Regions from separate parts of the Georhizobium sp. MAB10 genome, predicted to be linked through region 3. Evidence: riboswitches for the same ligand, from Rfam matches in the RefSeq annotation. Region 3 holds a riboswitch; each other region holds the start of a gene.
What was found. A riboswitch is a leader RNA that binds a small molecule or an ion and turns the genes downstream of it on or off. The one in region 3 is predicted to bind cobalamin.

Region 1 (4,141 bases), 180 kb from region 3:
ATGGCCACGCCGATACCGGCAAGCAGCGCGCGGGTGAAAAAGTCATCGAGCATGGTGATGCCCCTTGTGCCCATTCTCATGATTGTGGGCCGCAACCGGCGCGCCATCGGCATGATGATGATGCTCGCCGGCATGGTCGTGGTGATGGCCGTCATCGGGATGGCAATGGTCCGTGACGGAACCATCCGCATGCCTGACCCGACCGTCGGGCAGATGGGTGTGGTCGTGGTTATGACTGTAGACCGCCAAGGTCGAAGAAGCGCGCGCGCCGAACAATTGCAGATATTCCGGGCTCTTCGCCACGATCTCCGGCGCACCGCGGCAGCACACATGGCCGTTGAGGCAGATGACCGTATCGGTTTCCGCCATCACCACATGCAGATCGTGGGAAATCAGCAGAATGCCGCAGCCGGTCCTATCACGGATCTTCTTGATCAGGTCGTAAAGCTCGATCTCGCCGGAAAAATCGACACCCTGCACCGGCTCGTCGAGAATGAGGAGATCCGGGCGGCGCACCATGGCCCGCGCCATCAGTGCGCGCTGAAACTCGCCGCCCGAGAGATGCTGGACTTCAGCATCGGCCAGGTGAGCAATGCCCACAGCCTCGAGCGCCTGATCGATTTCGGCGCGAGCCCGGTTGCCGGTCAGCGTCATCAGCCGTCGCACGGACAAGGGCAGCGTCCAGTCGATGGCGAGCTTCTGCGGCACGTAGCCGATGGTCAGATCGGCTTTGCGGGAAACAGTGCCCTCGTCCGCCTTCATCAACCCGATGGCAGTCTTGGCCGTGGTCGACTTGCCGGAGCCGTTCGGACCGATCAGCGTGACGATCTCACCGGGCAAAATGGTGAGATCGACGCCGCGCACCAACCAGCGCCCGCCGCGCCGGACCCCGACGCCGCTCATCTCCACAAGGTTTGTCCGCTGCACCATCAACCCTTTCGATGCGCCATTTCGGCGCTTGTCACCGCATATGGCACACGTTATAGCGTTACACAAGAAATGTTATATGATTACAAGCTGCCTGGAAACTGAGGGACAAGCATGAAATCTTCCGCACTCATCGCATCGTCGGCCGCCGCCTTCATGGCAGCGACTGCCCTGACAGCCTCCCCCGCCTTGGCGCTTGACGGTGTCGTCACGTCGATCAAGCCGATCCACTCGCTGGTCGCAGGCGTCATGGAAGGCGTGGGCGAACCGGAACTTCTCGTCAAGGGCGCCGCGTCCCCACACACTTATACGCTGCGCCCATCGGATGCAGCCATGCTTCAGGACGCGCCGCTCGTATTTTGGGTCGGTCCAGGGCTCGAGCCATTCCTCGATCAGCCGCTCGACACGTTGAGCGCCAATGCGCGCGTGGTGACGCTGGAACAGACTGAAGGCATGACGCGGCTTGAGTTCCGCGAAGGCGGCGCCTTCGAGGCTCATGATCACGGTGACCATGGGGATGGTCATGCCCATGAAGAGCACGCGCACGACGATCACGACCACAGCCATGACGATCATGATCACGGCGATGATGACCACGGCAACAACGAGGACCATCATCACGAGCAGAGCCACGATCACGCCGAGGAAGCAGGCGCTGCGCACGATCACGGCCACGAGGACCACGCGGCTCACGACCATTCCAGCGATGGCCATGCGGGACACGATCATTCCGGCACGGATCCGCATTATTGGCTGGATCCCGAAAATGCCAAGCTGATGGTCGGCGTGATCGAGGCCGCTCTGGCCGATGCCGATCCGGACAATGCCGACACCTATCGCAGCAATGCAGAAGCTTTGACGGCACGGATCGACGAGCTGTCGACCGAAATCGCCGCGACCGTCGAACCGGTTGCCGATCGGCCCTTCATCGTCTTCCACGATGCCTACCACTATTTCGAGAACCGGTTCGGTCTCCGGGCTGCCGGCGCGATCACGATCAGCCCGGAAGTGGCGCCGGGTGCGGAACGCATCTCCGAACTGCGCCAGCGCGTCAACGAGCTGGATGCCGCCTGCGTTTTCGCCGAGCCGCAATTCGAGCCCCGGATCGTCAATGTCGTGATCGAAGGCACGGATGCGAAGGCCGGCGTGCTGGATCCCGAAGGCGCGGAAATCGCCGATGGGCCGGATCTCTACTTCGAACTGCTCCGCAACATGGCGACGTCTTTTACGACATGTCTCGGCGAAGAAAGCTGATCGCTGCGCTTCAGTGACATCGCGACAAAAAAGGCCCCGGCAGCGCTGCCGGGGCCTTTTTTGATCGAGTTGATCCGTAGTCCGGAAGCTATCAGATGATGCCGGCGACGATCGCAACACCCGCAAGCGCCATCACGCCGCCACCGGCGCGCGCTGCCAGCACGCCCTGCGAGCGGGACAGCTTGCCGATGCCAAGGCCGGCTGCGATGCCTGCAGCATGGAGCAGAGCCGTTGCCGCCATGAAGCCGAGGCCATAGGCGAGCCCTGCGCTGTCCTGCGGCATTTCGGTGCCGTGCGCATGACCGTGGAAGATGGCGAAGAAGCCGACGAGAGCCATGGCTGCTGCGACCGGCATCTGGCGACCGAACGCGGCGGCTGCGCCAATGGCAACGATCGACAGGCCGATGCCGAGTTCAACAAGCGGCAGATCGAAGGCGAATGCGCCAAGAACACCGCCGATCGCCATGGCGCCGACAAAGGCTGCGGGGACGAGCCAGCGCGGGCGGTTGGAGCTGGTCCGCTCAGCAACCAGATACGCCAGGAAGCCGACGGCGATCATGGCAAGCAGGTGATCTAGGCCGCCCAGCGGGTGCATGAAACCATAGGCGAAGCTTGCATTGTCATGGCCGCCATGCCCGGGATGGGCGAAGGCCGCCCCGGTCGAAAGCGCGAAGGCTGCAAGTGTGGTCAGAATGCGCATATCAAATCCTTTCGGGGCCCTCCGCCCCATCTCTGGTCGTATCTGCGGCTTTGCCGCGTGGCTGACGGCCGGTCTCCTGGCTCGGGACCAATCCCCTCCGCCTTCCCGATGCAAGAAGCGCACCAGTGGCATGATGGAAGGGCATCGTCCCTGACAGTCGCGGGGGCGGCGCCGGTTTTTCACCGGCTTCCCGTTTCACCTTGAAGATCAAGGCACCGTCGCAACGATTGGTGACAGCGGCCGCGACAAAACACAACCGCTGGCGATGCTCATTTCTTGAGCAAAAGCCGACGCTTCACTTCTTTTTGCGGGCAGGCCCTTTGCGCTCTGCCGATGCGGCCCAGAGATTGATGTCGGCCTCACGGGCGTAGCTGTCGATTTCGGCCAGTTCGGCGTCGGTGAAATCGAGATTGGCGAGCGCTCCGACGCAATCTTCCACCTGCGACACACGGCTGGCGCCGATAAGCGCCGAGGTGACGCGGCCACCGCGCAGAACCCAGGCAATGGCCATTTGCGCCAGCGTCTGGCCGCGCTTCTCGGCGATCTCGTTCAGCGCGCGGATATTGGCGAGGTTCTTGTCGTTGAGGAATTCCGGCATCAGGGACTTGCCTTGGCTGGCACGGCTATCCTCCGGCACGCCCTTCAGATACTTGGTCGTGAGCATGCCCTGGGCAAGCGGCGAGAAGACGATCGATCCGATGCCGAGATCGTCGAGCGCATCGAGAAGGCCGTCATCTTCGACCCAGCGGTTGAGCATGGAATAGCTCGGCTGATGGATGAGACACGGCGTGCCGAGGTCCTTGAGGATCGCCGCAGCTTCCCGCGTTCGCTGGGCGTTATAGGAGGAGATGCCCGCGTAAAGGGCCTTGCCCGAACGCACGATCTGATCGAGCGCCATCATCGTTTCTTCAAGCGGCGTCTCCGGATCGAAGCGGTGCGAATAGAAGATGTCGACATAGTCGAGCCCCATCCGCTTCAGACTCTGGTCGCAGGAGGCAATGACGTATTTGCGGCTTCCCCACTCCCCATAGGGCCCCGGCCACATGTCGTAGCCGGCCTTGGAAGAGATGATGAGTTGATCGCGGTAGCCGGCAAAATCGGTTCGCAAGATTTCGCCAAAGGCCGTTTCGGCCGATCCGGGCGGCGGACCGTAATTGTTGGCGAGGTCGAAATGGGTGATGCCGAGATCGAAGGCGCGGCGGCAAATGTCGCGCTTGGTCTGATGGGGCGTATCGTCGCCGAAATTGTGCCAGAGACCGA
Region 2 (4,141 bases), 1.9 Mb from region 3:
CGAAATTCTGCGGATCGAGTTCGCTGCGGCGATTGACGTAGCGAAGCGTGCCGTCGAGCGTCAGCCCCGGCATCAGGTCATAGGCGAACCGGCCGTTGAGCGTGGCATTGCGGTCGCCGTCCTTCTCCGAGCCGAACGGCGAGACATTGTAGCCGTCGCTGCGTCGGAACGTGGCGCCAAGCGACAGATCGAAATCGTCGCGCCCGCCACTCAGCGTGACGCCGCCGAGCACAGTGCCGTCGGTTCCGGTCTCGCTCCGTACGTTCGTCCTGAAGCCGCCACGCTCGCCGCGCTTGGTGATGACGTTGATGACGCCCGAGAGCGCGTTGGAGCCGTAAAACGCGCTCTGCGGCCCGCGCAGGACTTCGATGCGTTCGATGTCGGACGTCATGAGGCTGCCGAAATCGAACTCGCCGGCTGCCGTGTCGCTGACGTCCACGCCGTCGATCATGACGATGACGTGGTTGGCTTCGGCGCCGCGCACCCGCACCTGCGTCTGTGCGCCGATCGATCCCATGCGGGAAACCGACAATCCGGGAACGGTGCGCAGGATATCGGCAACCGACGTCACCTGGCTTCGCTCGATATCCTCGGCGGTGATGACGGTGAAGGCACGGCCGGATTTTTCCTCTGCCACCGGCGTCAGTCCGTCGGTGACCAGCAGCCGGTCGAGAACGGTGGTGGTCTCGGATTCTTGAGCGCCGGCAACGCCGGCAGCCGCCAGCAGGATTAGCCCTGCTGGAATGAACGCTTTAAACAATGGGTCTGCCCTTCGGGTCGTGGAACGGCACGGTGGCACGCTCCCGGTTTCATCAGAAACCGCAGACGGACGGACGGCAGAGGCGATATGCACAAAGGCTCACCAAAGGTCGCACCCGGCGTGCGGCAACACTCTTTCAAATGTCACCGCCACGGACGACCGCGCATGGACCACACCCCGTGTCCACGCATGGGTGACTGGAACAGGCAGGTCTCCTGACTTCCGCGTCAACGCTTCGTCTTCCGCCTTCCCGAATGTGCGAACACACCCAGTGGCATCATGGAAGGAAGCTCGGCGGCTACAGTTGCGGGGGCAGTTGCGGAATTGGCCGAATGGCCGAACCGCATTCCCTTTTCATCCACCCGAAGGTGAAACCCGTTCCGAGCACACGTGTAGGGGTGGGCGTTCCGCGGGTCAATCCACAGGCTCGCCCATGCTGAGAAATCTTCTCTCCGAAAGATATTTAGAGCGTCTCTATGGTTTTCAGGGCGCCATCCAGCGCCTTGCCTTCCTCATCGAGAAGGGCGGCTTCGCGCAGGCGCCGCAGCCAGTCGGCCGCATCTTCCCGGTGGCGGATCATCGGCAGGCCGTCCATCACGCGTCGATATTTCGACAGGCCGCGCTCATGCGTGTCGGAATAGCCCTTGATCAGGCGCCGGCATTTCAGCACCTCGACAGCGAGATCGTAATTGATGTCGCGGACCGACAGCGCCGTTTCCAGCCACTGCGCCATGTGCTTCATCTCCACCTCGTGGCGGAGCAGGCGGCGTCGCGCAGGCTTCAGCGTCGCAATCCCGTAGAGCATGCCGAAGCCGACGATGCCGTCGGTGCGGATGCGTCGGCCGCGGTTGAACACCTTGTCGAGCGCGCCGAAGACCCGTGGGCTGCTTTCGATCCAGCGTCCGAGGCGGACGGGCAGCGTGCCACAGATTTCCTGCATGCGCGGATGGAAATACTCCGTCACATGGGCGATGGCGTCGCCGCCAATCCCTTGTTCGCGCCGCAGCCGCGCTTCACGGCTGGCGCGGGTCTTCAGGTCGGCTACGCGGATGATGTCGTCGTAGACGAGCGCATTGGCGATGTACTTGGCCGCCTCGATCGACAGCCGCCATTCATGCGCGGCATCGTCGATGGCGATGACCCTCTTCAGATGGTCGAGATAGTCGCGGCCGTAGGCGAGATCCTGGTAATCCACGACCTTGCGCAGACCACGGCCTGCCATGTCCTGCACGGGGGCAGGAAGATCGCCGATCATGCTGCGCAGTGCGCGCCATTCGGAAACGAGCGCTTCCGGGCCTTCCGGATCGCGCGCTTCGGCCTTGACCGCTTCGGGAACGGCAACAGCCGGCGTCTTTCCGCCCGCAAGGGCGAGGTCGCAGGCCGCATTGAACGCCCGCAAGCTCGCTTCGACGCCGCGGCCGGAGCGCCGGATGGTGGCCTCATAGGCTTCACGCTCGAAGGGCAGGGCGCCGCTGCCGGCCAGAGCCCCGAACAAGCTCGAGGAAATCACGCTGCCGGCATCCACGGCGACCTGCTCCATGTCGAAACAGACGAGGCGGTGTGCAGCGGCGGCAACGGCTTCCGTCACCCCGGGAGCATCGGCGCGGCCGTCGCCCGGTACGATCTTTTCCGACACCGCGAGCACACGGTGCGCGGAGGCAATCAGGGTCGTGCGATCCGGCGTCACGAAGCCGCGCATGACGGCCCGCCCGGCTTCCATCAGTTCCGCGGCAATGAGGATGTCGACGTCGCCGGGAGCCGGGCTCAGCGAGAAGACCGGATCGCGGCCGCCATCGGGGGTCATTTCGACATAGTAGATCGTCGCACCCGTACGCTGGGCAACGCCCGCGACAGATGTCGACTGCGCACGATAGCCCGCATGTTCGGCGAGATCGATCACCCAGTCGGTGAGCACGCCGCCGCCCTGGCCGCCAACGGCCAGGATCGCGATCTTGATGATCGACGTGGTGGCGTCGACGCCGTCGGTCGGAAGGTCGGGAAGGCGGTGAATGGTCATCTCAATTCTCCGCGAAAACGAGGCGGCTGCGTTCACGGCGGTTCTTGAGCCAACCGATGACCTTGCGCCGCAGACGGTCGGCAAACCGGTCGACACTTGTCGGGTTCTGGATCAGGTCAGCGCGGTAGAAGGACGGGCAAAGAACGGCCGCGTCGGCCACCTCGCCGCAATTGCCGCAACCCACACAGCTCTGGTCGATGCTGGCAACCGGATCGTCGCGCAGCGGATCGTCGAGTTGCTTGACCGAAAGCGAGGGGCAGCCCGAAAGCCGCATGCATGCATGGTCGCCCGTGCAGACATCTTCGTCGACCCCGAAACGCGGCCGCACCACCCGCTCGCCGGCCTTGAGCGCGGCCTGCTTGAGCGGCTTTTCCCGGCGCTGGCGGTTCAGCATGCATTCCGACGATGCGATGATGACCTTTGGCCCGCTTTCCTCGGTGGTCAGCGCTTCCTTCAGCGTGGCCTTGAGCTTGCCGACATCATAGGTGCGGTCGATCTGGCGCACCCATTCGACGCCCATGCCCTTCACGGCTTTGGCGATCGGGTGCTTCGTCGATTTGGAGCGGTTGTCAGCGCGCGACGACAGAACGTCCTGACCGCCGGTCGCCGCCGAATAATAGTTGTCGACGATGACGATGACGCCGTCATTGCGGTTGAAGACCGCGTTGCCGACCGAGGAGGTGAGGCCGTTGTGCCAGAAGCCGCCGTCACCCACGAACGAGATCGAGCGCCGTTCCGCGCTCTTGTCGTTGAAGGCGGAAGCCGACGCCGGACCAAGGCCGTAACCCATCGTCGTCGCGCCGAGCTCGAACGGCGCGTTGATCGAAAACAGATGGCAGCCTATGTCCGAGGCGATGTGGTGCTTGCCCAGTTCCTGCTCGACGAGCTTCGTCGCGGCGAAGATCGGACGTTCCGGACAACCGGTGCAGAAGCCCGGTGGCCGCATCGGCACTTTCGTCTGCAGTTGCTGGATGCTGTCGGTCGGGAGCGGCGTGTTCGGAGCGCGGCCCTTCGAAGGCAGGATGCCGCCGCCATGCTCGTCCAGGAAGGTGCGGATGCCGTCGAGCATGACCTGGCCGGTATATTCGCCCGCCATCGGGAAGGGGCCCTTGCCGATCAGCTTCGTCGTTCCGCCCGCCTTGTAGAGCATCGAACCGAAGGCCTGCTCGATATAGTCTGGCTGGCCTTCCTCCACGACGAGCACTGCGTCCTTGCCGGCACAGAAATCAAGGAACTCGTCGTTCAAAAGCGGATAGACGCAGTTCAAGACGTAAAGCGGAACCTTCGTCTCCCCGTAGATGTCCGCAAGGCCGATGCGCTGCAGGGCGCGGAGCACCGCGTTGTACATGCCGCCCTGCAGAACG
Region 3 (4,141 bases):
TGGTCGGCATTTGCGGCGGATACCAGATGCTGGGCCGCAGCGTCGCCGATCCACTTGGGCTCGAAGGCGCACCATCGCGCGTCGAGGGGCTCGGGTTGCTCGACGTCGATACGGTGATGGCGCCTGACAAGATCGTACGAAATGTCTCCGCCCATTCGACGGTATTCGATGAGCCGTTGCAGGGATATGAAATCCACCTCGGCGTCAGCGAGGGACCGGATGCGGCCTGCGCGCCGGTGGTGATCGACGGCCGACCGGATGGCGCCACGACGGCCGATGGGCGTGTGATGGGTACCTATCTGCACGGGCTTTTCGCCGCCGACGGGTTCCGCCGCGCTTATCTCGCGACACTCGGTGTCAAAGCCGGAGCAGACAATTATGCGCAGGGTGTCGACGCCGCTCTCGACGCCATCGCCGCGCGGCTGGAACAGGTGCTCGATGTCGACGGGCTTCTCGGTTCGGCCGCGTCTGTCTGATGCGCGAAGCGCTCGAACGCGATTGACACCGATCGCACGCCACGCCTATCTCTAGTGCATCGAAAGGTTTCCTGAGCGCCATTGGCGTTCGGGGATGAAAAGGGAATGCGAGGGGTGGACCCAATTCGGGCGCCTTGATCGCAGCCGACCCCGCGACTGTAGAGTGGCGAGGCTTTCCCATCCGGCGATTGCGTCTCGTTGGTCGATGCCCGGCATGGTGCAGGGCAGGCCTTAGAAGCTCAATCACTGGAAAAGCCACTGGAGTGGCGACCGCGCAGAACCACGGCTGGACGCCTCCTGTCTACGAATCGTCCGCTGGCGCAGCCGCCGCAAGCTCCGGGAAGGTGAGGGACAAGCCGTTGCACCGGACCTTCGGTCCGGTGCTGCAGCCACGAGCCAGGAGACCTGCCTGTCGACATCGAACCTAGAGGGACGGGGTGTTCCGCTCTTGGCCAACAGTCTCGTTGCCGGGGGACACCGGTCTATGGGGGAGACTGCGCGGTCAGGCGAACACGCTGTTCAGAGGCCTTCACGGCCTATCTGACACGGGAGTTGTCTTCATGATCGTCTTCAAGCGCGGCGTAGCAGCCGCAATCTTTTCTGTGCTTGCCTCGTCTGCCTACGCCCACCATCCAATGGGCGGCGAGACGCCCTCAACCTTCTCTGCAGGTCTTTTGTCCGGCATCGGGCATCCGATCATCGGGCTTGACCATTTGGCGTTCATCATCGCCGTCGGTATTGCGGCCACGCTCACGCGCCATCGCTTCACCATGCCGCTCTTCTTCATTGGCGCGACTGTTCTCGGCACGCTTGTCCACCTCGCAGCGCTCGGTCTGCCCTTCGTGGAAGTCATGGTCGCGCTGTCGGTCGCGGTGCTCGGCATCATGCTGCTTTCGGGCCGCGTTTACGCTCCGGCCGCCTACGCTGCCGTCTTCGCGCTGGCCGGCCTCTTTCATGGTCACGCCTATGGCGAAGCCGTGTTCGGAGCCGAAACGACGCCGGTTCTCGCCTATCTCGCGGGCTTTGCAGCCACTCAGTATCTGAGCGCGATCGGTGCTGGCCTCGCCGTGACGGCACTGTTCGCGGCGGGCCGAACCGCCGACAATGTCGCTTTGCGGATCTCCGGCGGTGTCGTGGCAGGCGTCGGAGCCTTGCTCGTCGGCGAGCATGTGCTTGCGGCCATCGGTCTTGCCTGACCACATGGCCGAACAGCGAAACGGGGCGGTCTTCGTCCTTGGCGGGGCCCGCTCCGGCAAATCGGCCTATGCCGAAAAGCTGGCGCGGGGAACGGGCCTTCCTCGCCATTACGTCGCGACCGCGCAGGCCTTCGACGACGAGATGCGGGCGAGAATCGCACGGCACAGGGTCGATCGCGGTGCGGACTGGGTGACCCATGATTGCCCGCTTTCGCTTACCGGGGTGCTGCGCGAGCACATCCGGCCAGACCGCGTCGTGCTGGTGGATTGCCTGACGCTCTGGGTCACCAATCTCATGATGGAAGAGCAGGGCGATGCCGCGATGGACGCTGCTTTCGACGATCTCGTCTCGCTCCTCGCCAGCCCGCCCGGTCGCGTGATCCTCGTCTCCAACGAGGTCGGCCTCGGCATCGTGCCGGAAAATTCCATGGCGCGCGCCTTTCGCGACCACGCGGGGCGCCTGCACCAGAAAATCGCTGCGGTCGCAGGCGAAGTCTACTTCGTCGCCGCCGGCCTGCCGCTCAAAATGAAGGGTTAGTTCCCATGCAATCGAAGATACCGGCAACGGTGATCACCGGCTTTCTCGGCGCCGGCAAGACGACGATCATTCGAAACCTGCTGATGAATGCGCAAGGTCGCCGCATCGCGCTGATCATCAATGAATTCGGCGATTTGGGCGTCGATGGCGACGTGCTCAAAGGATGCGGTGCCGAAACCTGTAGCGAAGATGATATCGTCGAACTGACCAATGGCTGCATCTGCTGCACGGTCGCCGACGATTTCATCCCGACGATGGAAAAGCTCCTGGAACGCGACCGGCTGCCGGATCACATCGTCATCGAAACCTCGGGCCTCGCGCTGCCGCAACCGCTCGTCAACGCCTTCAACTGGCCGGGCATCAAGGAGCGGGTGACGGTCGATGGCGTCGTCACCGTCGTCGACAGCGCAGCGGTTGCAGCCGGGCGCTTCGCCGATGACGAGGACCGTGTCGATGCGCTCCGTGCCGCCGACGAGAGCCTCGATCACGAAAGCCCGCTGGAGGAGCTTTTCGAGGATCAGCTGACTGCGGCCGACCTCATCATCCTGAACAAAAGCGATCTCGTCGATGCGGCGGGTCTCAGCGCTGTGCGCAACGATGTGGCGGCGCGTACCAGCCGCAAGCCGCAGATGATCGAAGCATCCGGTGGCGAGGTATCGGCGGCTGTCCTGCTCGGTCTCGGCGTCGGCACCGAAAGCGACATCGCCAATCGCCGATCCCATCACGAGATCGAGCATGAGAATGGCGAGGAGCACGATCACGACGATTTCGACAGCTTCGTCGTCGATCTGGGCGCTGTCGCTGCACCCGATCACTTTTCGAAAGCGCTGAGGGACATCATCGCCACCCACGACATTTTGCGGCTCAAAGGCTTCGCAGATGTCGCAGGTAAGCCTATGCGGCTTGTGGTGCAGGCGGTCGGGAGCCGCGTCGACAGCTATTTCGACCGCGCCTGGAAGCCAGGAGAGGAGCGCGGGACACGCCTCGTCGTGATCGGACTTCACGATGGACTCGACGAGGCGGCGATCACCGCAGCCCTGCAGGATGCCGCGCGATGACATCAAAACGTCGATCACGCTGTGTCGGCTGCAGGCGACGGCGGCCATGCACCTCCTTTTGAGCCAGAAGGGATCGATCGCCGACGCAGACGAGGCGATCGATCTCGGCCAGACGCCGGGCGACATCCTGTTCCTGTCGGCTGCCGATACGGAGCTGGCGGCAATCGCTTCTGCCAAGGCCGCCGGCGGGGCCTCTCACCGCTCGGTCCGCGTCGCCAGCCTCATGACGCTGAAGCATCCGATGTCGGTCGATACCTATATAGAGCGCACGGCGCGCCATGCGCGGCTGATCATCGTGCGCGCGCTCGGCGGCGCCAGCTATTTCGCCTATGTGCTCGATGCACTGCTGGCGACGGCGGCGCGCGAGGGCATCGCGCTCGTTGTTCTGCCGGGTGACGACAAAGCTGATCCCGGTCTCGATCGCTATTCGACCGTTGCCCCGGCGGACCGGAACGCGCTCTGGGCGTTCCTCAATGAAGGCGGAGCCGATAACGCACGCGGCTTGCTCGATTACGCCGCAGCGATGGTGGATGGTGCGCCGAGACCGGGCGAGGCGGTTCCGCTCATGCGTGCGGGGGTGTGGCTGGCTCCGGTCTCCCCGTATCCCGAGCCTGTCGAGGGGACAGGGAAAAGGGGCATCGCGGCCATCGTATTTTACCGCGCACTTGTCCAAAGCGGGCAGACGGCGCCGGTGAAAGCCTTGGTCGACGCGCTGGCAGCTCGAGGCTTCGCCGTCACGCCGCTTTACGTCTCCAGCCTCAAAGACCCCGTTTCGATCGCTGCCGTCGAACGAAGCTTTGCCGAGGCGCCGCCGGACGTCGTCATTAATGCCACCGGTTTCGCCGTCTCGGCGCCGGGCGGTGAAACCAAAGG

Region 1: it holds a riboswitch for cobalamin, as region 3 does, so the genes downstream of both, PU133_RS09880 (HupE/UreJ family protein) here and PU133_RS08975 (HupE/UreJ family protein) in region 3, are expected to answer to the same signal.
Region 2: it holds a riboswitch for cobalamin, as region 3 does, so the genes downstream of both, PU133_RS18635 (TonB-dependent receptor plug domain-containing protein) here and PU133_RS08975 (HupE/UreJ family protein) in region 3, are expected to answer to the same signal.

Annotation. Positions count from the first base shown of each region.
Region 1 covers NZ_CP118314.1:2,119,941-2,124,081, reverse strand. The annotation lists gene PU133_RS09895 (metal ABC transporter permease) at 1-53, opposite strand, end outside; gene PU133_RS09890 (ATP-binding cassette domain-containing protein) at 43-930, opposite strand; gene PU133_RS09885 (zinc ABC transporter substrate-binding protein) at 1,042-2,181, shown strand; gene PU133_RS09880 (HupE/UreJ family protein) at 2,273-2,881, opposite strand; cobalamin riboswitch at 2,930-3,116, opposite strand; gene mgrA (L-glyceraldehyde 3-phosphate reductase) at 3,177-4,141, opposite strand, start outside.
Region 2 covers NZ_CP118314.1:3,877,666-3,881,806, reverse strand. The annotation lists gene PU133_RS18635 (TonB-dependent receptor plug domain-containing protein) at 1-760, opposite strand, end outside; cobalamin riboswitch at 948-1,154, opposite strand; gene PU133_RS18630 (indolepyruvate oxidoreductase subunit beta family protein) at 1,224-2,777, opposite strand; gene PU133_RS18625 (thiamine pyrophosphate-dependent enzyme) at 2,779-4,141, opposite strand, start outside.
Region 3 covers NZ_CP118314.1:1,944,823-1,948,963, forward strand. The annotation lists gene PU133_RS08970 (cobyric acid synthase) at 1-476, shown strand, start outside; cobalamin riboswitch at 524-904, shown strand; gene PU133_RS08975 (HupE/UreJ family protein) at 1,037-1,672, shown strand; gene cobU (bifunctional adenosylcobinamide kinase/adenosylcobinamide-phosphate guanylyltransferase) at 1,677-2,210, shown strand; gene cobW (cobalamin biosynthesis protein CobW) at 2,216-3,268, shown strand; gene cobN (cobaltochelatase subunit CobN) at 3,315-4,141, shown strand, end outside.